4 regions of the Nocardioides campestrisoli genome follow, and region 1 is predicted to be linked to each of the others. Evidence: predicted binding sites of a transcription regulator. Region 1 holds the regulator's gene; each other region holds the start of a gene.
What was found. Region 1 encodes LexA, which represses DNA repair genes until DNA is damaged. Its sites were predicted from a motif close to TCGAACANNTGTTCGA; they were not measured.

Region 1 (5,710 bases):
CACGGTCAACACGGGTCTGGGCACCATGTTCATCCTGGCCGCGCTCGCGGTCCTCGGCGGCGACTCGCTGCGCGACTTCGCGATCGCCCTGCTCGTGGGCCTCGTGGTGGGCACCTACAGCTCGGTCTTCACCGCGACCCCACTGGTCACCTACCTGCAGGAGCGGTGGCCGATGAGCAAGGAGACCAAGGTCAAGGTCGAGCGGGCCCCCGACGACTCCGGTGCCGTCGTCTGAGCGTCGGCGGTCCCGACTAGGGTTCACGGGTGCCTGATTCCGTCCGGAAGGTCCTGAGCGACGCCGTCACCGCCCTGGGTGGCCAGGAGCGGGACGGTCAGGTCGCGATGGCCGACGCGGTCGCCGAGGCGATGGCCAAGGGCGAGCACCTGCTCGTCCAGGCCGGCACCGGCACCGGCAAGTCGTTGGCCTACCTGGTCCCGAGCCTCCTGCACGACACCAGGGTGGTGGTCGCCACCGCCACCCTGGCGCTCCAGCACCAGCTGGTCGAGCGGGACATCCCGCGGCTGGTCGAGGCGGTCGGGGACCGGCTCGACGCGTCGTACGCGGTGCTCAAGGGGCGCTCCAACTACGCCTGTCTGCACCGGGTGCGCGAGGGTGTGCCCGACGAGCAGGGCGTGCTGGTCGACGTGCCCGCGGGCTCGATGGGCGCCGAGGTGCTCGAGCTGCGCGCCTGGGCGGAGAAGGAGTCCGAGCAGGGCGGCACGGGGGAGCGCGACCACGCGCCCCGGCACACCGACCGGACCTGGCGCCAGGTCAGCGTCAACCACCGCGAGTGCCTGGGCGCGGCCCGCTGCGCCTTCGCCCAGGAGTGCTTCGCGGAGCGGGCCAAGGAGAAGGCGGCCCAGTCCCACCTGATCGTCACCAACCACTCGCTGCTCGCGATCGACGCGATCGAGGGGGTGCCGATGATCCCGGAGTACGACGTGGTGGTCATCGACGAGGCGCACGAGCTGACCGCGCGGGTCACGCAGGCGGCCACCGACGAGCTGAGCGTCGCCGACGTCGAGCGGGCGGCCCGCCGGGCCTCCCGCTTCGTCGAGGACCAGACCAGCACCTCCCACCCGGCCGATGACCTGGCCGACGCTGCCGAGGCGCTCGCCGACGCGCTGGCGATGACCCCCGGCGGGCGGATCGACTCCGCGAGCGAGCAGCTCAGCGACGCCCTCGTGCTGGTCCGGGACGCCGCACGCGCGGTGGTCTCGGCGTTCGGCAAGGAGGACAAGGCCGCCAAGGACGCGGACGCCGCCCGAACCCAGGCCAAGGGGCTGGCCCAGGAGGTCTTCGTCACCGCCGAGCGGATGGCCGCGGGCAGCGACGCCGACGTGCTGTGGCTCAACGAGGCCCGGGAGCGGATGCCCGCCCGGTTGGCGGTGGCGCCGCTGCAGGTGTGGGCGCAGATGCGCGATCGGCTGCTCACCGACAAGACGGTGGTCTTCACCTCCGCCACCCTGATGCTCGGCGGCGACTTCAGCTCGGTGGCCGGCAGCGTGGGGCTCAAGCCCTCGGAGCGGATCGACACCGGGGCGCCCCAGGCCGCCGACGACAAGGCCCTGCCGTGGCGCGGTCTCGACGTCGGCTCGCCGTTCGACTACGGCCGCCAGGGCATCCTCTACCTGGCGCGACAGCTTCCCCCGCCGGGACGGGACGGGCTCGGCCCCGCGCACCTGGACGAGATCGTCGACCTGGTCGACGCGGCGGGGGGTCGCGCGCTGGGTCTCTTCTCCTCCCGGCGGGCGGCGGAGGCCGCGGCCGAGGTGGTGCGCGAGCGGCTGCCGCACCTGACCACGCTGGTCCAGGGGGAGGCTCAGCTCCCCGAGCTCTCCCGGCAGTTCGTCGAGGACCCGCACACCTGCCTGTTCGGGACGCTGAGCCTGTGGCAGGGCCTCGACGTGCCGGGCGACACCTGTCAGCTGGTGCTGATCGACCGGATCCCGTTCCCGCGGCCCGACGACCCGCTGATGTCGGCCCGGCAGCGCGCGGCGGACCGGGCCGGTGGCAACGGGTTCATGCAGGTGGCCGCCACGCACGCGGCGCTGCTGCTGGCCCAGGGTGCCGGGCGACTGATCCGCACCACGTCGGACCGTGGGGTGGTCGCCATCCTGGACTCCCGGCTCGCGACGGCTCGCTACGGCGGTTTCCTCAAGGCGAGCCTGCCGCCGATGTGGACGACGACGGACCCGCAGGTGGTGCGCAAGGCGCTGAGCCGGCTCGCGGCCTCGGCTCAGTAGCCGAGGATCTGGTAGTCGCGCCGGTACATCCGGCGCACCCACTTCTCCAGCTCGGCCGAGGCCTCCCGGCGCTGTCCGGGGGCGGCGGTCTGGTTCTGCGGGTTCGCCGGCACCGCGGGGGCGCCCACCTGCTCGCAGACCTCGGCGAAGTCCCGGTCGAAGGACTCCAGCCGCCCGACGAAGTCCACCTGGCTGAGGTCGACGAGCCTGGTCTGCAGGGCCAGGTGCTGGTCGGTGCCGGGCACCGCGGCCAGGTCCTGGGTGCTCACCCACCGCGCGAACTCCACGACGTCCTGCATCCGCTTGTACGTCGCGGCGTCGAACCGGAAGTAGTTGTGGTTGACGACCTTGTCGTGCCACGCGGAGACGAACCGGTCCAGCGGGTCCCGGACGAAGGCGAACTTGAAGTAGTCCGAGAACGTCGACGTCGGGTAGTGGATCCGCATGGCGTGGTCGACGTCCATCGTCACCGAGTGCGCGGCGAAGTGGTGCCGGACCGTGCGGGTGGCCACCTTGGCCACCCGGTACCAGACGAACCGGTGGCTGTGGCTGATGGTCAGGTTGTAGCCGAGCGGGGAGAGCCAGCCCGTCTCGGCGCTCCGCTCACCGAGGTCGCGGACCAGGGTGGAGGCGTCGGCGGTCAGCTTGAACCGGTCGTCGGGCCGGGTCCGGAAGAGCTCGGGTGCCGGGGGCGCCGGTGGCTCTCCGCGGGACCCGCGCCCGCGGTCGTGCTGGTCTCGTCGGCTTCGGCGCATCGCCGGTGAGGCTACACGAGCGACGACCCTCACATCCGGCGCAGGACCGCCGTGACCTTGCCCAGGATCGTGGCGTGCGTGCCGTCGATCGGCTCGTAGGCGTCGTTGTGGGGGAGCAGCCAGACCTGGCCGTCCTTGCGCTGGAAGGTCTTGACCGTGGCCTCGCCGTCGATCATCGCCGCGACGATCTCTCCGTTGGCGGCCTCCGGCTGCTGGCGGATCACCACGTAGTCGCCGTGGCAGATGGCCGCATCGATCATCGAGTCGCCCGAGACCTCGAGCAGGAACAGGGTGCCGTCGCCGACCAGCTGCTTGGGCAGCGGGAAGACGTCCTCGACCCGCTCCTCGGCGAGGATCGGCCCGCCCGCGGCGATCCGGCCCACGACGGGGACGTACTGCGCGGCGGGCATCGAGTCGCCGATCCCCGTGGGGTCCACGCTCGCCTCGTCGGCGTTGCCCATCGCCCGCCGGGCGGCCATCATCTCGGGCAGGAAGACCTCGAGGGCGCGGGGCCGGTTGGGGTCGCGCTTGAGGTAGCCCTTCTCCTCCAGCACCTTGAGCTGGTGCGCGACGCTGCTCGAGCTGGTCAGCCCGACCGCCTGGCCGATCTCGCGCATGCTCGGCGGGTAGCCGCGCTGCTCGAAGGAGTCCTTGATGGTGGAGAGGATGCGCTGCTGGCGCGGGGTCAGCCCGGTGGCGTCCGGAGGACCGTCCGGCATCGGCACGACCTTGCCGCTGGTCTCGCGCGTCTTCGCCATCCTGGTGCCTCCTGGGGGTGGTGCGGGCTCGTGCCCTCACCGTAGTGCTCCAGCAGGCCTACTTCAAACAGGTGTTCGAAGACCGCGTGTCGTCAGTCCTCCGGCGTCCAGCCCCAGGTGACCAGCTCGAAGCCGGTGCGGAAGCCCAGTGCCACCAGCGCCTGGTACGTCGAGTCGGTGCCGATCACGGTGGCCGTGCCGGCACCGGTCTCCCGGGCCCGGTTCATCATCGTGCCGGTGAGCGCGTGCTCGATCCCGCGCCCGCGGGCCTGGGCCAGCGTCGTCACGTTCCCGAACATGACGCTGCCGTCGCGACGGTGGGAGCTGCCGGCCCCCTGCGGCTCGCCGGTGAACATGCTGCGAGCCACGAAGAACTGGTGGTCGGCCGGGTCGAGCGTGTCCAGGAAGCCGAGGTGGCTCGCGCTGGCCGAGGCCGAGAGGCCGAGACCGGCGAAGATCGTCGCGGCGGCGGGCTCGGTGTGGTCGGGCCAGGCCACGTCGATGTAGACGTGCTCGGGAGTCAGCGGGTCGATCGGGTGCTCGAGGTTGACGTGCATCGCCGGCGCCTGGTGCGGCGTCAGCCCGGCCTGGGCCAGCGTCGCCTCCAAGGCCGGGGTGGTGGTCTCCGGGGTGGTCACCCACTGGAACGGCAGGCCACGCTGCCGGAACGGCTCCAGCAGCTCGGGGACCCGCGTGGGCACGTCGGCGGAGGCGATCCGCGCCGTGGCGATCACGTTGCACGCGGCCAGCGGCAGGTGGGACCAGTAGACCGTGGCGTCCGGCTCGTCGCTGGTCGTAAAGACCGGGGACTTCGACACCGCGGCATGGAAGGCCGCGAGGTCGGCCTCGATGGTCTCCATGGGGGTGGTCAGGAGATCGCGCATGTGCAGGACGCTATGCGCGGGACCAACGGCCCGCATGCCTCAAACTGGTGACATCCCCTGTGTCATGGCCGGGGGCCCCGCGTAGCCGGTGTCGGTGCGACACGCCCTTCGAACAGTTGTTCGCCCAGATGCTTGATTCGTTCGAACAGGTGCTCTAACGTCGCACATGTGTTCGATCGAACGTCTGATCGAGACCATCCCGCCAGTCGCTCCCAGCAGGACTGTCGGAGGTCGCGACTAGACATCAGGTCGACAGCGATCCACCGGCTGACCGCCACTTCCCCAGGAGGTCCCAGATGAGCACCATGACCCTCGAGCACCCCGTCCGCCTCGCGACGGTGCACGAGCTGCGCCCGGCCGCCTGCGGTCCGGCGCCCGCCGTGCCCGTCCAGCGCGGCGCGGTGCGGCCTGAGGCTCGTCGCCAACAGGGCTCCGTGCGGCTCACCCGCCGCGGTCGTCTGGTCGTCTTCCTCACCTCGCTGGTCGCCGTGCTGGTCGCCGGCGTCGTCTTCGGCGCCGTCTCGGTGGCGACCGACAAGGAGGGCGTCGCGCCCGCGACGCAGGTCGTCATGGTCGACGAGGGCGACACCCTGTGGGGGATCGCGGCCGAGATCGCCGACGACGGCGACGTGCGCGCGGTGATGAACGAGATCGAGCAGCTCAACGCGCTCGACTCGAGCGTGGTGATGCTGGGCCAGGAGCTCCGCGTCCCGCTCGAGGGCTGACGCCCGGATCGCTCATCTCACAGACCCACAACTGAATAGCTTCCGCCGGTCGACTCGACCCCGGCCGGCGGAGCGGGGAAGAGGAGAGGCGGGGCCTGCGGGCCCCGCCTCTTCGTCTCTGGTCAGCGGGCGGCGCGTCGTCCGCCGGGCTTCCGGGGCGGCGGCTGGGGGCCGGGTGTGGGCTCCTCGGTGTCCTCGTCCCCGCCCTGCGCGGGGTTGCGCGCCAGCCCCAGCGCTGCGCTGAGCCGGGAGGCGAGCAGGAGCCCGACGAAGAGGCACGCCATCGCGCCGAGCGAGGCCAGTGCCAGCAGCGCCCATCCGGTCGAGCTCCCGCTCCGGGC
Region 2 (5,710 bases), 1.9 Mb from region 1:
CGTGGAGGACTTCCACCAGATCACCTACGAGTCGCTGACCGAGGGCGGGGCGGCCCACGGGGTGCTCTACCGGGAGATCCACCTGAGCCCGCCCGGGCACCCGGGCGTCCCCTACGCCCGGCTGCTCGCGGGGGTGGTCGCCGGGATTCAGGACGCCCGGGCGGACTCCGGGATCGAGGCCCGGCTGGTCGTCGGGATCAACCGCGAGCGCAGCGGCGCCGAGGCACGACGGCTGGTCGAGGAGGTGATCGAGCACCGGATCGACGAGGTGGTCGGGATCGGCCTGGACTACGCCGAGGTCAACGGTCCGCCGGGACGGTTCGTCGAGGCCTTCCAGCTCGCCGGGCGCGCCGGGTTGGAGCGCACCGCCCACTCGGAGTCCGGCCCGCCCGGCCACGTCCTGACCCTGCTCGACGAGCTCGGGTGCAGCCGGGTCGACCACGGCTACCACGTGGTCGACGACCCGGAGATCACCGCGCGCTGCGCCGACGAGCAGATTCCCTTCACCTGCACCCCGGTCAGCTCCGACATCGGCCGCTACTCCGGCAGCGGGGACGGCAGCCATCTGCGGATCAAGGAGATGGTCGACGCCGGCCTGCGGGTGACCATCGACTCCGACGACCCGCCGATGTTCGGCACCGACCCGACCCACGACTTCCGGGTGCTCGCGCACGCGCTCGGGTACGGCCGGGACCAGCTCGCCGCCTTCACCGACAACGCGGTGGAGGCGTGCTGGCTCGACGAGACCGACAAGGCGGCCCTGCGGCGGCGGGTCGATGCCGCGCTGGCCGCGATCCCGAGCACCGTCACCACCACCGACCCGCACCTGGACCGCCACCCGGACCCGTACCCCGGCCCGCACCCCGGCCGGCACAGGGTTCCGGCTCCCCGACGAGGATGACCCCGATGACCTTCTCCGTGCCCACCGTCGACATCTCTCCCTACGTGCTGGGCGGCTCGCCCGACGAGTGCACCGCCGCGGCGGCCGCCTTCGACCAGGCCGCGCGCACGGTCGGCTTCGCACAGATCGTCGGGCACGGCGTACCGACCGAGGTGACAGATGCGTTCGCCGGCGCGCTGGACTCGTTCTTCGACCAGCCGCTGGAGACCAAGAAGGCGTACCGGACACCACCGCAGATCAACCGGGGGTACGCGCCGCCCAAGACGGAGTCGTTGAGCCTCAGCCTCGGCCTGGCGCCGTCCAACCGGATGCACGACTTCTTCGAGGCCTTCAACGTCGGCGCCGCGCGCTCGGACTACCCCGGCGTCGAGCTGCCCGCCGACGACTACGCGGAGAACGTCTGGCCCGCCGGCCTCCCCGGCTTCCGGCCGGCGGTCTCGGCGTACTTCGACCACGCCGCCCGGGTCGCCCGCACCCTGACCACCCTGTTCGCCGACGCGCTCGGCCTGCCGGAGGGCTTCTTCGAGGGCTATACCGACCACAGCCTGGACGTGCTGCGGATGAACAACTACGCCCTCGAGCCCGGCGAGGTCGAGCTGGACGGCGAGCTGACCGGGATGGGGGAGCACACCGACTACGGCATCGTCACGGTGCTCTGGGCCGACCAGGTCGCGGGCCTGCAGGTGCTCGGCGGCGACGGCGGCTGGCACGACGTGATGCCGGCCGACGGGGCGCTGCTGGTCAACCTGGGCGACCTGATGGCGCGGTGGACCAACGAGGAGTGGATGTCGACGCTGCACCGGGTCAAGCCGCCGATCGTCGAGGGCCGGGTGGAGCGGCGGCGCAGCGCCGCGTTCTTCCACGACGGCAACGTCGACGCGGTCATCTCCACCCTGCCTCCCTGCGTCGGGGACGGGTCCAAGTACGCCCCGATCACGGTGGGCGAGCACATCAACGCCAAGCTTGCCGGCTCCCGGGCCGGCGTGGCCAATGCCGCCGCCGAGCGGGAGGCCGCGCGGGTGCTGGCGGCCAAGCAGGGCTGAGGACGTCGGGCAAAACCGGTGGCCTCGACGGGGGCGAGGTTGCGAGGATCAGCACCATGGATCACCTTGGCGCGCTGCTCGCGGCGTACGACGAGCAGCTGCGGACCGATGCGGAGACGTCGAGCGCGGTCTCAGTGGCGTTCCGCGGTCCGGTGCACCTGGCGACCTTCGGCGGTGGGCGCGGTCACGTCACCTACCGGGATCTCGGGACGGCCGGTCCCGACGCCATCGACGGGCTGGTGAGGGAGGCGCTCGCGTACTACGGCGCGGATCCCGAGGTCACCGAGGTGGAGTGGAAGACGCGAGGACACGACCACGCGCCGGGACTGCACGACAGCCTGCTCCGCCACGGGTTCGTCCCGGGGGAGCCGGAGTCGATCATGATCGGCCGGGCGGAGAGCCTGGCCGTGCACGTGCCGCTGCTCGACGGCGTGGTGCTCCGGCAGATCAGGGCGGCGGACGACGTCCGTGCGATGAGTGCGATGGCCGCCGAGGTGTTCGGCGATTCCCCCGCTGACGGTGCAGCAGAGGCCGAGGCGCTGATGCGTCGGCTCGGTCGTGACGACGGCATGGAGCTGTGGGTCGCCGAGGCACGGGGGCAGGTGATCTCCGGTGGCCGGCTCGAACCGGTGGACGGGACCGCGTTCGCCGGCATCTGGGGTGGCTTCACCCTCCCGGAGTGGCGTGGACGCGGGATCTACCGGGCTCTGACCGCGGCTCGGGCGGCGTCCGCGCTGCGGCTGGGCAAGACCCTCGTCCACAGCGACTCGACCGGGTACTCGCGTCCGATCCTGGAGCGCTCCGGCCTGCACCGGGTCTCCACCACGACGCCGTACCTCTGGCGGCGCTGACGCGCTGACGCGCTGCCGAGCAGGTCCGACGCGGAGCCCGCGGATCCCCAATCTTCGGTCTGGCGATTCGAACACATGTTCGAAAGAATGGTCCTAGACACGGGTCGAGGGGGCGGGATGCATCTGTTGACGGACACCGCAGGAGCGGTGCAGGGGATGTTGAAGTCGGTCGCAGACCTGGATCCCGTGTTCATTCCGGCGGAGGAGAAGGGCGCCGCGTTGTTGGCTTGGGTGGACGTCGAGACCCAGGTCGCCGAGCTGCGGTTGCGGTGCATGGCCTCGGCCGGCGACGCAGCTGCGGCGGAGGGGTTCCACTCGGTAGCCGCCTGGCTGGCCCACCACGGGCGGGTGCGGCGCAGCGACGCGGCGGCAGACCTTCGGTTGGCCGAGGCACTGGACCGCGACCTGCCGCTGCTCGCGGCGGGACTGAGGGAGGCGCGGGTCAACCTGGCCCAGGCGCGTGTGATCGCCGCCGCGGTCGGGGAGCTGCCGGACCGGGTGGGACGGGACGTGGTCGCGAAGGCCGAGGCCGAGCTTGTGCGGCTGGCCGGCGAGCACGACCCCAAGGACCTGGCGGTGCTGGGGCGACGGATCCTGGAGATCGTCGATCCCGAGCGGTTCGAGGACGAGGAGCGCCGCAAGCTGGAGGAGGCCGAGAAGCGGGCCCGGGAGCGGCAGCGGCTGCGGATCCGTGCCGTCGGCGACGGCACCACGCGGATCTCCGGCGTCCTGCCCGACGCGGTGGCGGCCCGGCTCGCGACCTACCTGCACGCCTTCACCAACCCGCGGCTCGCTGACGGCGCGGTCCGCCGGACGAGTGGCGATTCGGGTGACCAGGAGGGTGGTCGGGCGCAGGCCTCCGCTTCCCCCAGCGCCCACCCGCGACGTCTGGCCGAGGCGTTCGGTCAGCTGCTGGAGACCCTGGACCCGAAGCGACTCCCGATCCACGGGGGTGACGCCACCAATCTCACCGTGGTCCTGTCCTTCGAGGCGCTCCGGTCCGGCCTGGGTGTCGCCACCCTGGGCAACGGGGTGCCGGGGGACGGCTTCGACCGGATCACCGCCGGGGAGGCTCGTCGGCTGGCGTGCAACGCCCAGATCATCCCCGCGGTGCTCGGCACCGACTCCGAGCTGCTGGACGTAGGGCGCGCGTCCAGGCTCTTCACCAAGGGGCAGCGTCGCGCGCTGCTGCTGCGCGATGCCAGCTGTCGGGCGGAGGGGTGCTCGATCCCCGGTACCTGGAGCGAGGCCCACCATCTGCTGCCGTGGGGCCACGGCGGCTGCTCGGACCTCGACAACGGCGTCCTGCTCTGCTCGCGGCACCACCATCGAGCCCACGACGCGGCCTACGACATGACCCGGATGGCCAACGGCGACTACCGCTTCGCCCGTCGGAGATAGTCCGACGCGCGTGGAGAAACCACTGTTGACGGGCCCGTGCCGGCGCCTACTGTCGCCGCATGACCACGCCCGTGAAGCCGACCGACGCCGACGAGACCACCACCCTGCGGGGATTCCTCGCGCACTTCCGCGCGGTCGTCCGCAGCCAGTGCGAAGGGTTGGACGCCGACCAGCTCGACACCCCGCTCCCGCCCACCACCATGACCCTGGGCGGTCTGCTCAAGCACCTGGCCTACGTGGAGCAGTGGTGGTTCTCCTGCGTGCTGCACGGCGAGGAGCCGTCCGGGATCTGGGCCGACGTCGACTGGTCGGCCGACGAGGACTGGGACTGGCACTCCGCCAGCGAGGACAGCCCCGTGGAGCTCCTCACCCTGTTCGACGCCGAGGTCGCCGCGGCGGACCTGGCCCTCGACCGGGCGCTCGCGGTCGGCGGCCTCGACCAGCTCGCGGCCGTCCAGCGGCGCGGACGTGGGATCTCGCTGCGCTACATCCTGGTGCACATGATCGAGGAGTACGCCCGGCACGCCGGCCACGGCGACCTGCTGCGGGAGAACGTCGACGGCACCACCGGGCTCTGATCAGTCAACCTCTTGCACGTGCAATTGGTGTAACGGTGTAATCATGGAAGAAGTATCCCTAAAGGAGAAGCACCATGAACACCCACGACGAGAAGCACGGACACGAGCACGAGCACGGCCCAGGACACGGACCCGGCCACGGGCCCGATGAAGGACGCGAGGGGCGCGGAGGGGGTCGTGGCGGTGGCCCCCGTGGCCGGGGTCGCGGCGGACGCCGGGGAGGCTGGCAGGTCGCCGACCTGCCGCCGGCCGACGACGCCGCCGACTGGTTCGCCGGTCGGCTGCCCGAGGGCTGGTTCAGCGACGTGCGCGTCAGCGTCGACCGCGAGGAGGTCCTGGTCGTCGGCACGCTGTCCGACGCGGCGGCGGGCGGCGGCGAGCTCAGCGGGGCCGAGGCGGAGGGCCGGATCAGCCGGTTCCGCGCGGAGACTCGCGACGAGCGGATCGAGATCGCCCTGGAGGCCGAGGGCCGCTACCAGCGCAAGGTCTCCTGGGGGGTGCGGCTCGGCGACGTCGAGGCGCTCTTCACCCACGTGGCGGCCCCGGTGATGACTCGCCTCCGCCAGCCCGAGCGCCAGGTGCTGGACACCCTGGTCGACGCCGGCGTGGCGCGCTCCCGGTCCGACGCCCTCGCCTGGGCCGTGCGGCTGGTGGGCGAGCACGCCGACGAGTGGCTCGCCCAGCTGCGGGACGCGATGGCCGAGGTCGACAAGCTGCGCGGCGAGGGGCCGGCCCTGTGAGGGTCGAGGTCCTTGGGGCCCGGTCTAGCGTGGTCGTGTGACGACGTACACACCGCCCGCGCCGACCGAAGCCCCCGCCGCCCGCACGCTGGGGCAGCTCCGCGAGTCCGGGCACCAGCTCCGGACCCTGCGCGAGGAGCTGCGGGAGAACCTGCTGGCCAAGCTGGCCGCCGGTGAGGACCCCTGGCCGGGGCTG
Region 3 (5,710 bases), 150 kb from region 1:
GCGGCGGGGCGCAAGGACCCGGCGCTGCGCGTCCCGGTCGCCGCCTACGCCACCATCCTGTCGGGCATGTTCGCCACCTCCTGCATGCTCGACCCGGCACTGCCGGCGCGGGCCCGGAGGACGATGAAGGCGGGCACCGCACTGTTCGTCATCTCCGACACGGTGCTGGCTGCGCAGATGTTCCTGCGCGACGAGCCGTCGCCGTTCCTGGAGTCCCTGGTGATGACCACCTACACCGCCGGCCAGGGGCTGATCGCCGCAGGAGTCGCGCAGGCGACCTGAGCCGCGCAATCGGGCCAATGGCCTGCGCCCCACCCCGCCGCCGGGAGAGGATCGAGGGCCGCCCCTCCTCCCCGACCCGAGGACCGCATGCTGTTCAGCCTGACCTACTTCAGCTCCGCCACCACCGAGTTCTCGGCCGCGGACCTGAAGCAGCTGCTCGCCACCGTCCGCCCGCGCAACGCCGCCGACGACATCACCGGCATGCTGCTCTACCACGACGGCAGCTTCGCCCAGGCGCTCGAGGGGCCGGCCGAGCAGGTGCGCCGGACCTTCGACCGGATCTGCCTGGACCGTCGGCACCGCGGCATCTACGTGGCGTTCGAGGACGAGATCACCGAGCGCGCCTTCCCCGACTGGGCGATGAGCTTCCGCGACCTCGGCGGAGCCGCTGCCCGGGAGGCCGAGGGGTTCTCCACCTTCGTCCAGGACGTGCGAGCCGGTCGTCCCGTGCCGGGCGACACCGCTCCGCACCACCTGTTGCGCGCGTTCAGCCGTCCCGTGCTCTGACCCCGGGCGGCCGGATCCGGTAGGAAGTCCTCATGGAGTTCGAGCTCGAGGGACCGGTCGTCGAGTGGCGTGGCCCGGCGCCCTACTACTTCCTCGCCATCCCCGAGGACGAGAGCGCCGACATCAAGGCCGCCGCCAAGGGGATGGAGTACTGGGGCCAGGTTCCTGTGGTCGTCCGGGTCGGCGACACGGAGTTCAGCACCGGGCTCTTCCCGAAGGACGGCCGCTACCTGATGCCGCTCAAGGACGCCGTACGACGTGCCGAGGGGATCGAGCCCGGCCAGGTGGTGGCGGCCGAGCTGCGGGTCGGCCGCAGCTGAGGCTCAGCCGAGCGCGACCCGGCCGTCCTCGACATGCCAGCGCTGGTCGAGACGGACGTTCTCCAGCAGCCGTCGGTCGTGCGAGACCAGGAGCAGCGCACCGTCGTAGGAGTCCAGGGCCTGCTCGAGCTGCTCGATCGCCGGGAGGTCGAGGTGGTTGGTCGGCTCGTCGAGGACCAGCAGGTTGACCCCGCGGGCCTGCAGCAGCGCCATCGCCGCCCGGGTCCGCTCCCCCGGGGAGAGCCGACCCACCGTGCTGTTCACCTGGTCGGCCTTGAGACCGAACTTGGCCAGCAGCGTGCGCACCTCTCCCGAGGTCAGCTCGGGCACCACCGCCTCGAAGGCGTCGCCCAGCGGCAGCTCCTCGGCCAGCCCGGACCGCGCCTGGTCGATCTCGCCCACCGCGACGCTCGCGCCCCGGGACGCCCGGCCCTCGTCCGGGGCCCGGTGGCCCAGCAGCAGCCTCAGCAGGGTGGTCTTGCCGGCGCCGTTGGGCCCGGTGATCCCGATCCGGTCGCCCGCGCTGACCTGGAGCGAGACCGGACCGAGCACGAAGTCGCCCTGCCGCACGAGCGCCCCGTCCAGGGTGGCGACCACGCTGGAGGAGCGCGGGGCGGCGGCGATGTCGAACTGGAGCACCCACTCCTTGCGGGGCTCCTCGACCTCCTCCAGCCGGGCGATCCGGGACTCCATCTGGCGCACCTTCTGCGCCTGCTTCTCGCTCGACTCGCTCTGCGCGCGGCGACGGATCTTGTCGTTGTCGGGCGACTTGCGCATCGCGTTGCGCACGCCCTGCGAGCTCCACTCGCGCTGGGTCCGGGCCCGGGCCTGGAGCTCGGACTTCTTGTCCGCGAACTCCTCGTACGCCTCGCGCGCGTGCCGGCGGGCGACGGCGCGCTCCTCCAGGAACGCGTCGTACCCGCCGTCGTAGACCGAGACCTGGTGCTGGGCCAGGTCCAGCTCGACCACCCGGGTCACGCACCGGGCCAGGAACTCGCGGTCGTGCGAGACCAGCACCACGCCGGCCCGCAGACCGCGGACGAAGGCCTCCAGCCGGGTCAGCCCGTCGAGGTCGAGGTCGTTGGTCGGCTCGTCGAGCAGCACCACGTCGAACCGGCTCAGCAGCAGCGCCGCCAGCCCGACCCGAGCCGCCTGCCCGCCCGAGAGCGAGGTCATCAGCGTCTCGGTGCCGGTCTCCAGGCCGAGCTCGGCGAGGGTCGCGGGGATCCTGTCCTCCAGGTCGGCGGCGCCGCTGGCCAGCCAGTGGTCCAGCGCCACGGCGTACGCGTCGTCGGCGCCGGGAGCCTCGCTGCCCAGCAGGGCAGCGGTCTCCTCCATCGCCGCGGTCGCCGCCGCCGCGCCGGTACGCCGTGCCAGGTAGTCGCCCACCGTCTCGCCGGGGACCCGCTCGTGCTCCTGCGGCAGCCAGCCGACGAAGGCGTCGGCGGGTGCGGTGCTCACCGTGCCGGCGACCGGGGTGGCGCGGCCGGCGAGCAGCTCCAGCAGCGTCGACTTGCCCGCCCCGTTGGCGCCGACCACGCCGACCACGTCGCCGGGAGCCACGGTCAGGTCGAGGTCCTCGAAGAGCACCCGGTGGTCGTGCCCGCCGGCCAGGCCCTTGGCGACCAGGGTGCCGGTCACGGGCGTCGATCCAGGAGTGTCGTGCTCACGGACGAAGGGTAGGTCAGGCCGTCCGGCCCAGGGCTCGCAGCACCTTCCGGACCAGGCAGGAGTGTGATCTGGTCGCGTTCCGGACGCGTCGCGAAGCGGCCCGCGGGATGGAGGAAGTTCACGCCCTCGAGACCCCCTCCCGAACTCCATCGGATCACACGGGTGCCTTTTTTCGAACAGATGTCCACAATGTGGGAACGGGTGCTTCTGGGGGTCTGTCTTGTCGGTGGTGGCCGGTTGAGTGGGGTGTGTCGGGAGCTCATCGGGGGCCTTCGGCGCGTCGGGGACGGGGGTCCTGGGGATGTGGGAGCAGGCGGGTGTAGGTCATCCGATCGCACGTGCGGTCGGTCTGGTGGATGAGGCGTTGGACTGCGTGAAGGGCGCGGACCCGGCGTTCTTGTCCGAGGGTGAGCAGCGGGAGGTGCTGCTGGGGTTGTCCCGTCAGGTCGACCAGCTGGAGCGGCTGCGGATGCGGGTGCTCGGGGTCGTCGGGGTTCCGGGTGGGGTGGCTCAGGCGGACGGGGCGAAGTCGGCGGCGACCTGGGTGGCGGGCCGGACCCGGTGTGGGTACGGGTCCGCGCGGGCGGCGGAGAAGCTCGCCGAAGCGTTGGACTCGCGATGGCAGCGGGTGGGCGCGGGGTTGGAGGACGGGTCGGTGAACCTGCCCCAGGCACGGGTGATCGTGAAGGCGCTGGAGGCGTTGGTGATCGACCCGCTGCCGGGTGAGGAGGTCCCCGACGATGTGCTCGCGAGGGCCGAGGCCCACTTGGTCGAGTACGCGGGCGTGTTCACCCCCGCCCAGCTGGAGGCGCTGGGCGCGAGGATCCTGGCGGTGGTCGCCCCGGCCACGTGTGAGGAGCATGAGCGCAAGGTGTTGGAGCGGGCCGAGCGGCGGGCGAACGCTGCGACGAGGTTGACGTTCCGCCGGCGTGGGGACGGCGCGACCGATGTGGCGGCGCGGATCCCGGACCAGGTGGCTGCCCGGTTGCGGACGTATCTGGAGGCGTGGACCTCGCCGAAGCAGGACGACGGCAAGGACACCGGTGCCGCCACCGGGTTGGGCTCGTTCAACCACCGGGATCCGGCGACGGGGCTGCGGTTGCCCCAGGAGCGGTTGCACGGGCAGGCCTTCTGCGCATTCCTCGAAGCCGCCGACCCCAGCAGGGTCCCGGCGCACGGCGGGTCGGCGACCCGAGTGCTGGTCACCATGAGCCTGGAAGCCCTACGCAGCGGGCTCGGCACGGGGTCGATCCTCAGCAACGGCGAGGACGTCACCACCCTCTCGGCGGGACAGGTCAGAAGGCTGGCCTGCCAGGCGCAGATCATCCCCGTGGTCCTGGGCGCGAAGTCGCAGGTGCTGGACCAGGGTCGGGCGTCGCGGTTCTTCACCGACGGGCAACGGACCGCGAAGACGTTGACCCAGCGGGTCTGCGGCGCGGAGGGGTGCACGGTGCCCTCGACCTGGTGCGAGGCCCACCACGGGCGTGATCCCTGGGGCCACGGCGGCAACACCGACCTGGACGACCTGCTGTTCCTGTGTCCGTGGCACCACCAACGGGCCCACGACCCGGCATTCACCACCACGCAGCACCCGGACGGGTCCCTGCGCTACCACCGACGGACCTAGGCCGTCAGGCGCGCCCGCTGGCCATCAGGGCCAGTCCCAGCAGCATCTTGTCCCGAGGGTCGGTCAGCGACCGTGAGGTGAGCTGCTCGATCTGCTTCATCCGGTAGATCACCGTGTTGCGGTGGCAGTAGAGGTCGCTCGCCGCGTGCGTGGGCGACCCGTCGTGGTGCAGCAGGGCGCTGAGGGTGTCCAGCAGGGTCTGCGACTGCGCCTTGGGCAGCGCGAGGATCGGCCCGAGCGTCTCCGACAACAGCCGGGGTGCCACCTGGGGACTGCCGGCCAGCAGCACCTCGGGCAGCCGGTCGGAGACCGAGACCACCCGCCGTACGCCGCGGGGCACCGTCTCCGCGGCCCGGTGCGCGAGCTGGAACGCGGTCGCGAAGCCGGCGATCCCGTCGTTGCTGAGCGCGATCCCCATGCGTCCCGGGGCGTGCGCGGCGAAGAGGTCGACCAGTCCGCTCTCCCCCGGCACCCGCCCCGACAGCAGCCCGTAGTAGACCCCGGAGCGCACGTGCCAGCGGGCGGCGATACCCATCCGGTCCAGCCGGTCCTCGACCGGCGCCAGGCTGTCGCTGGCGTCGGCGCCGTCATGGATGGCGACCACGCAGGCGACCTCGTCGTCCGGCTCGATCTCCAGGGCGGTGCGGGCCTCCTCGGCGAAGAGCGGGTCGGCACCCCGGCCCTCGATCAGCCCGTCGAGCAGGCTCTGCTCGCGCTGGAGGTCCTGGCGCTGGATGCGGGCGCTCTCGCGGCGGTAGGCGTCGATGAGCACCGCGTTCTGGACGTCGAGGTTGGTCCACACCGTGCGCGCGGCCATGAGCAGCACCTGGTCGTCGACCTCGATCGACGGGTCGGCCGCGACCCGGCTCACCAGCGCCTCCCACAGGATCCGCGCCCCCAGCGTGTAGGCGTTGAGCACCAGCTCGAGCGGGACGCCCTGGCGGGCCCGGCGCCGGCCGGTGTCGCGCCACAGCTCGACGGCGTTCTCCTGCTGGCCCGACGCCTCGGCGCGCAGGTCGGGAGAGGCGGAGAGGATCCGCAGCCCACGCCGGATGTGCTGTCGGGTGCTCGCCCGGACGTCGGCGCGGAACTCCGGGCCGATCCGCTCCCACAGGTCCTGGTCGCGCTCGAAGAGCGTCAGGGTGATGCTGTCGGCGATCACGTCCGACTGGTCCAGCAAGAGCGCCCAGGCGGCATGCAGCGCCTGTTGGGCGGGGGTGACAGACGTGACAGGCATGTCAGCACCGTCGCACTCCGCGCACAATCCTGACCAGACCCACGGGCAACTTGGGTCCACTGGACC
Region 4 (5,710 bases), 1.1 Mb from region 1:
CGTGGAAGTCGCGCACCAGGTGCGACTGGTCGTAGTAGCCGACCCGGGCGGCGACCTGCGCGAGCGGGTCGCCTGCGCTCGAGGCACGTGCCACGGCACGCCGGGCCGCGTCAAACCTGGCCAGCCGCTGGACGGTCTTGGGGCCGTGCCCGACCTCGGCGGCGAGCAGCTGACCGAGCCGTCGACGGCTGTAGCCGACCTCCGCGGCGACGGCCTGGACCGGGCGTGCGGGCTCACGCGTGAGCAGCCGCCACGCGTGGCGGACCTCGGGACGGGGCACGGGCGGCTCGGCGCCGCGGGCGACCGCCCGCCGTCGCCGTCCGAGGAACGCCAGCACCGCGGCGTACCGGTCTGCCCAGTCGGTGGCGGCGTGCAGCTCCTCGACCACCCGGTCGACCTCGGCACCCAGGAGGTCCCGGGCGTCCCAGCTGCCCACCGGGAGCGCGGCCGCAGGCGCGCCCAGCAGCCCGCGGGCCCCGAGGGGGTGCAGGGTGAGCTGCACCCCGAGCCACCGCCCGGGGTTCTCGACCATCGCTGCCCGGGTGTGCAGGCCGCCCAGCGAGACCCACTGCGCGTCCCGGACGCCACGGGCCCAGTCCTCCTCGCTGGGGGCGGTGCGCAGCGGCTGCTCCAGGCTCAGCACCAGGGTCAGGCCGTGCGAGGGGAGACCGCGGTGGACGCCGGGCGTCAGGCCGTCCGCGGAGTAGCCGAACATCGCGTCCACGTACGGACGCAGCGACGCCGGTACCCGCGCCGCCGGAGGGTGCCCCCAGACTCCGCCCATCCCGCGAGTGTGCCGCACGTCGGCCCGCCACGTCACCAGGTGGAGGCACCGTGCCGGACAGGGTGCGGGACGCGGCTCTGGACACGGCGCGGGACAGGCCGGCGCCGCCCTAGGATCGGCGTCCGTGACCCCCACCATCGGCGTGCTGGCGCTCCAGGGCGACGTCCACGAGCACCTGACCACGCTGGGTGCCCTGGGGGCTCGCGCCCGGCCGGTCCGGCGTCCCGCCGAGCTAGCCACCTGCGACGGGCTGGTGCTGCCGGGCGGGGAGTCGACCACCATCGCCCGGCTCGCCGGCCTGACCGGTCTGCTCGAGCCGTTGCGGGAGGCGGTGCGTGCCGGCCTTCCCGTCTTCGGTACCTGTGCCGGGATGGTCCTGCTGGCCGACCGGGTGGCCGACGGCGCCGCCGGTCAGCAGACCGTGGGCGGGCTGCACGTCACGGTGCGCCGCAACGCGTTCGGCCGCCAGGTCGCCTCCTTCGAGGAGCGCCTGGCGGTGTCGGGGCTGGTGGACCCGGTGCCCGCCGTCTTCATCCGGGCACCCTGGGTCGAGGACGCCGACGACGACGTGGAGGTGCTGGCTCGGGTCGGCACGGGTCCGGCCACGGGTAGGATCGTGGCGGTCCGTCAAGGCTCCCTGATGGCGACCTCGTTCCACCCTGAGGTCGGCGGCGACGACCGGATCCACGGCCTGTTCGTGGACCTGGTGCGATCGGCCTGAGGACGCACCGACCCCAGCTGCACCCCGAGAAGCCGTTTCCGACACTGATAGAGGGACTCATGTCAGGCCACTCCAAGTGGGCAACGACCAAGCACAAGAAGGCCGCGATCGACGCCAAGCGCGGCAAGCTCTTCGCCAAGCTGATCAAGAACATCGAGGTCGCGGCGCGCCAGGGCGGCGGTGACCCCGCGGGCAACCCGACGCTCTACGACGCGATCCAGAAGGCCAAGAAGTCCTCGGTGCCCAACGACAACATCGACCGCGCCGTCAAGCGCGGCTCCGGTGCGGAGGCGGGCGGCGCCGAGTACCAGACGATCATGTACGAGGTCTACGGCCCGCAGGGCGTGGCCTTCCTGGTCGAGTGCCTCACCGACAACCGCAACCGGGCAGCGATGGAGGTCCGGACCGCGGTCACCCGCAACGGCGGCACGATGGCCGACCCCGGCTCGGTCTCCCGGCTCTTCTCCCGCAAGGGCGTGGTGATGGTGCCCAAGGACCAGGAGGGGCGCCAGGTCGGCGAGGACGACGTGCTCGAGGCCACCCTCGAGGCGGGCGTCGAGGACGTGAACGAGTTCGACGAGTCCTTCCAGGTGCTGGCCGAGGCCACGGACGTGGTCGAGGTCCGCACCGCGCTCCAGGCGGCCGGCATCGACTACGACTCGGCCGAGGTCGAGTTCGTGCCGAGCATGGAGATCCCGGTCGACGCCGACGCCGCCGGCAAGGTGATGCGGCTGATGGACGCGTTGGAGGACCTGGACGACGTGCAGAACGTCTTCGCCAACGTCGACGTGCCCGACGAGGTGATGGCCGAGCTCGAGGGCTGAGCCGAGCCCGACCCCGATGTGGCCCGGCCCCTGGCGGGGCGCCTCGCGTGTCGCCGCCGGGGGAGGGCCGGTTCGGGTTAGCGTGGCGTGCGAACACACGTTCGGACGAGAGGGTGGCGATGCGTGTCCTGGGGATCGACCCTGGCCTGACCCGGTGCGGCATCGGGATGGTCGAGGGCGAGGTCGGACGGCCGCTGAGCCTGGTCGACGTCAACGTGCTGCGCACCAGCTCCACCCTGCCGATCGCCGAGCGCCTGGTCACGATCGAGCGCGGCATCGACGCCTGGCTCGACGAGTACCAGCCGGACGCGGTGGCGGTGGAACGGGTCTTCGCCCGCTCCGACTCGAGCACCATCATGGGGACCGCGCAGGCCAGCGGGATCGCGCTGGTCGCCGCGGCCCGCCGCGGGCTGCCGGTCGCCCTGCACACCCCCAGCGAGGTCAAGGCCGCGGTCTCGGGCAGTGGGCGCGCGGACAAGGCCCAGGTCGGGGCGATGGTCACCCGGATCCTGCGGCTGGACGCGCCGCCGAAGCCCGCCGACGCCGCCGACGCCCTGGCGCTGGCGATCACCCACATCTGGCGCGGCGGGGCGAGCTCACGCCTGGCGGCCGCCGCCGAGGCCCAGGCCGCCCAGCTCGCGGCCGCCGTCAGGACCGCGGGCCGGTCCGGCCAGCGGGCGCCGGCGCGCGCGGCCGTACGACGCCCCACCACCAGGAGACCTGCATGATCGCGTTCGTCCGGGGCCGCGTCGCGGCCGTCACCCTGTCCAGCGCCGTGCTGGAGGTGGGCGGCGTCGGCCTGGAGCTGATGTGCGCGCCCGGCACCCTGGCCACCCTGCGCACCGGCCAGGAGGTCACCCTGCCCACCAGCATGGTGGTGCGGGAGGACTCGCTGACCCTCTTCGGCTTCACCGACGAGGACGAGAAGACCTGCTTCGAGCTCGTCCAGACCGCCAGCGGGGTCGGGCCCAAGCTGGCCCAGGCGATCCTCGCCGTGCTGAGCCCCGACGTGCTGCGCCGGGCCATCGGCACCGAGGACGTCAAGACCCTCACCCAGGTGCCCGGCATCGGGCAGAAGGGCGCCCAGCGGATCATCCTCGAGCTCAAGGACCGGATGGGGGTCGTCGGCCCCACCGGACCGGGGCAGGCCGTCGTGCCGGCCGAGGCGCCCTGGCGGGCCCAGGTCCAGCAGGGCCTGGTCGGGCTCGGCTGGTCGGTCCGCGAGGCCGACCGGGCCGTCGAGGAGGTCGCCGACCAGGCGGGCGACCAGCCGGACGTCGCCGCGCTGCTGCGGGCTGCCCTGCAGACGCTGAGGAAGGCCTGAGATGGACCCCGAGGAGATGCTCCGTGCCGGCGAGGAGGAGTACCTGCGCTCGCTGACCGCGGCCGAGGCGGACGGCGACGAGCGGGCGGTCGAGGCCGCGCTGCGTCCGCGCTCCCTGGACGAGGTGGTCGGCCAGGCCCGGGTCCGGGACCAGCTGGGCCTGGTGCTGGAGGCTGCCCGCCAGCGCGGCCGGGCGCCCGACCACGTGCTGCTCTCGGGTCCCCCCGGGCTGGGGAAGACGACGCTGGCGATGATCATCGCGGCCGAGATGAGCGTGCCGCTGCGTCTGACCAGCGGGCCCGCCATCACCCACGCCGGCGACCTGGCGGCGATCCTCAGTGCGGTCAACGAGGGCGACGTCCTCTTCGTCGACGAGATCCACCGGATGTCGCGGCCGGCCGAGGAGATGCTCTACATGGCCATGGAGGACTTCCGGGTCGACGTGGTCATCGGCAAGGGACCGGGGGCGACCGCCATCCCGCTGGAGATCCCCACCTTCACCCTGGTGGGGGCCACCACCCGCGCCGGGCTGCTCCCCGGACCCCTGCGCGACCGGTTCGGGTTCACCGCCCACCTGGAGTACTACGAGCCAGCCGAGCTCGACCGGATCGTCCACCGCTCTGCGGGTCTGCTCGGGGTCGACCTCACCGACGGCGGCTCGGCCGAGATCGCCTCGCGCTCGCGCGGCACCCCCCGGATCGCCAACCGGCTGCTGCGCCGGGTCCGCGACTACGCGCAGGTGCGCGCCGACGGCGTGCTGAGCCGCGAGGTGGCCCGGGCCGCGCTGGACCTCTACGAGGTCGACGAGCTGGGCCTGGACCGGCTGGACCGCGCGGTCCTCGACGTCCTGTGCCGACGCTTCGGCGGAGGTCCGGTCGGGGTCTCCACCCTGGCGGTCGCCGTGGGGGAGGAGCGGGAGACGGTGGAGGAGGTGGCCGAGCCGTTCCTGGTGCGCCAGGGGTTCCTGGCCCGCACGCCCCGGGGTCGGGTGGCCACGGCGGCGGCCTGGCAGCACCTGGGCCTGCCGCTGCCTGCGTCGGCCGCCCTCCCGGCCGACGGAATCCTCTTCGAGGAGTAGGGCGACGTAGACTCACGAGAGCACACCGTCCCCGTTCGAGAGGTCATCTCGTGGAGTTCCTGCCCCTGGTCGCCATCGCCCTGGTCTTCTGGCTGCTGATCGTCCGTCCAGCCGGCAAGCGCCAGAAGGAGATCGCCAAGCTCCAGGCGGCGCTGAAGGTGGGGGACCGGGTGCTGCTGAGCTCCGGGATCTTCGCCGTCGTCCGGGAGACCAGCGAGGACCGGGTCCGGGTCGAGATCGCCGACGGCGTCGTCGTCGAGGTCGCCCGCGGTGCCGTGGCCGCGATCGAGCAGGCCTCGGTCGAGCAGGCCTCCGTCGACGAGGCCCGCTCCGGGGACGACGGGTTCAACGGCCCGACCACCCCCGGAGCCTGAGGCGTGGTCTCTCCGGCTGCCGTGGCCGCCCGCGAGGCGATGACCCGGCTGGTCGTCGACGTGCCCGACTACCCCGAGCCCGGGGTGATCTTCAAGGACATCACGCCCCTGCTCGCGGACCACACCGCGTTCGAGCAGACCATCACCGCCCTGGCCGAGGCCGGTCTAGACCAGTCCGAGCACGGGGTGGTCGACAAGGTCGTCGGCATGGAGGCGCGCGGGTTCATCCTCGCGGCCCCGGTGGCGCTCGCCCTGGGGGCCGGCTTCGTGCCGGTGCGCAAGGTCGGCAAGCTGCCCCGCGCGACGCACCAGGTCTCCTACGACCTGGAGTACGCGTCCGCGACCCTGGAGCTGCACCAGGACGCGATCAGCCCCGGCGACCGGGTGCTGCTGGTCGACGACGTCCTGGCCACCGGCGGCACCGTGGCCGCCACCCGCGAGCTGGTCGCCTCGTGCGGCGGAACGGTGGTCGGGGTCGCGGTGCTGATGGAGATCGCCGTGCTCGACGGTCGCGGCTCCTGCGACGGGGTACCCCTGACGGTCCTTCAGTCGGTCTGAGCCGGACTAGACTGACCCGGTGACCGAGCAGCAGGGGACGACACCGG

Region 2: a site for LexA is predicted at 2,863-2,878, ahead of H8838_RS05190 (HNH endonuclease signature motif containing protein). Genes of this name have one in related genera too.
Region 3: a site for LexA is predicted at 2,953-2,968, ahead of H8838_RS15050 (HNH endonuclease signature motif containing protein). Genes of this name have one in related genera too.
Region 4: a site for LexA is predicted at 2,419-2,434, ahead of ruvC (crossover junction endodeoxyribonuclease RuvC). Genes of this name have one in related genera too.

The regions. Positions count from the first base shown of each region.
Region 1 is NZ_CP061768.1:3,367,450-3,373,159, reverse strand. Features, by position in the region: gene secD (protein translocase subunit SecD) at 1-235, shown strand, start outside; gene H8838_RS15830 (ATP-dependent DNA helicase) at 265-2,247, shown strand; gene H8838_RS15825 (sulfotransferase family 2 domain-containing protein) at 2,241-3,002, opposite strand; gene lexA (transcriptional repressor LexA) at 3,032-3,760, opposite strand; gene H8838_RS15815 (GNAT family N-acetyltransferase) at 3,853-4,644, opposite strand; gene H8838_RS15810 (LysM peptidoglycan-binding domain-containing protein) at 4,941-5,369, shown strand; gene H8838_RS15805 (hypothetical protein) at 5,492-5,710, opposite strand, start outside.
Region 2 is NZ_CP061768.1:1,078,201-1,083,910, forward strand. Features, by position in the region: gene add (adenosine deaminase) at 1-901, shown strand, start outside; gene H8838_RS05180 (isopenicillin N synthase family dioxygenase) at 907-1,944, shown strand; gene H8838_RS05185 (GNAT family N-acetyltransferase) at 2,001-2,795, shown strand; gene H8838_RS05190 (HNH endonuclease signature motif containing protein) at 2,913-4,196, shown strand; gene H8838_RS05195 (DinB family protein) at 4,256-4,774, shown strand; gene H8838_RS05200 (hypothetical protein) at 4,849-5,514, shown strand; gene H8838_RS05205 (ATP-binding protein) at 5,552-5,710, shown strand, end outside.
Region 3 is NZ_CP061768.1:3,212,938-3,218,647, forward strand. Features, by position in the region: gene H8838_RS15030 (lysoplasmalogenase) at 1-282, shown strand, start outside; gene H8838_RS15035 (BLUF domain-containing protein) at 370-789, shown strand; gene H8838_RS15040 (DUF1905 domain-containing protein) at 822-1,109, shown strand; gene H8838_RS15045 (ABC-F family ATP-binding cassette domain-containing protein) at 1,113-2,750, opposite strand; gene H8838_RS15050 (HNH endonuclease signature motif containing protein) at 3,133-4,407, shown strand; gene H8838_RS15055 (PucR family transcriptional regulator) at 4,412-5,644, opposite strand.
Region 4 is NZ_CP061768.1:2,290,025-2,295,734, reverse strand. Features, by position in the region: gene H8838_RS10865 (AraC family transcriptional regulator) at 1-784, opposite strand, end outside; gene pdxT (pyridoxal 5'-phosphate synthase glutaminase subunit PdxT) at 909-1,505, shown strand; gene H8838_RS10855 (YebC/PmpR family DNA-binding transcriptional regulator) at 1,565-2,329, shown strand; gene ruvC (crossover junction endodeoxyribonuclease RuvC) at 2,449-3,057, shown strand; gene ruvA (Holliday junction branch migration protein RuvA) at 3,054-3,653, shown strand; gene ruvB (Holliday junction branch migration DNA helicase RuvB) at 3,655-4,731, shown strand; gene yajC (preprotein translocase subunit YajC) at 4,782-5,105, shown strand; gene H8838_RS10830 (adenine phosphoribosyltransferase) at 5,145-5,663, shown strand.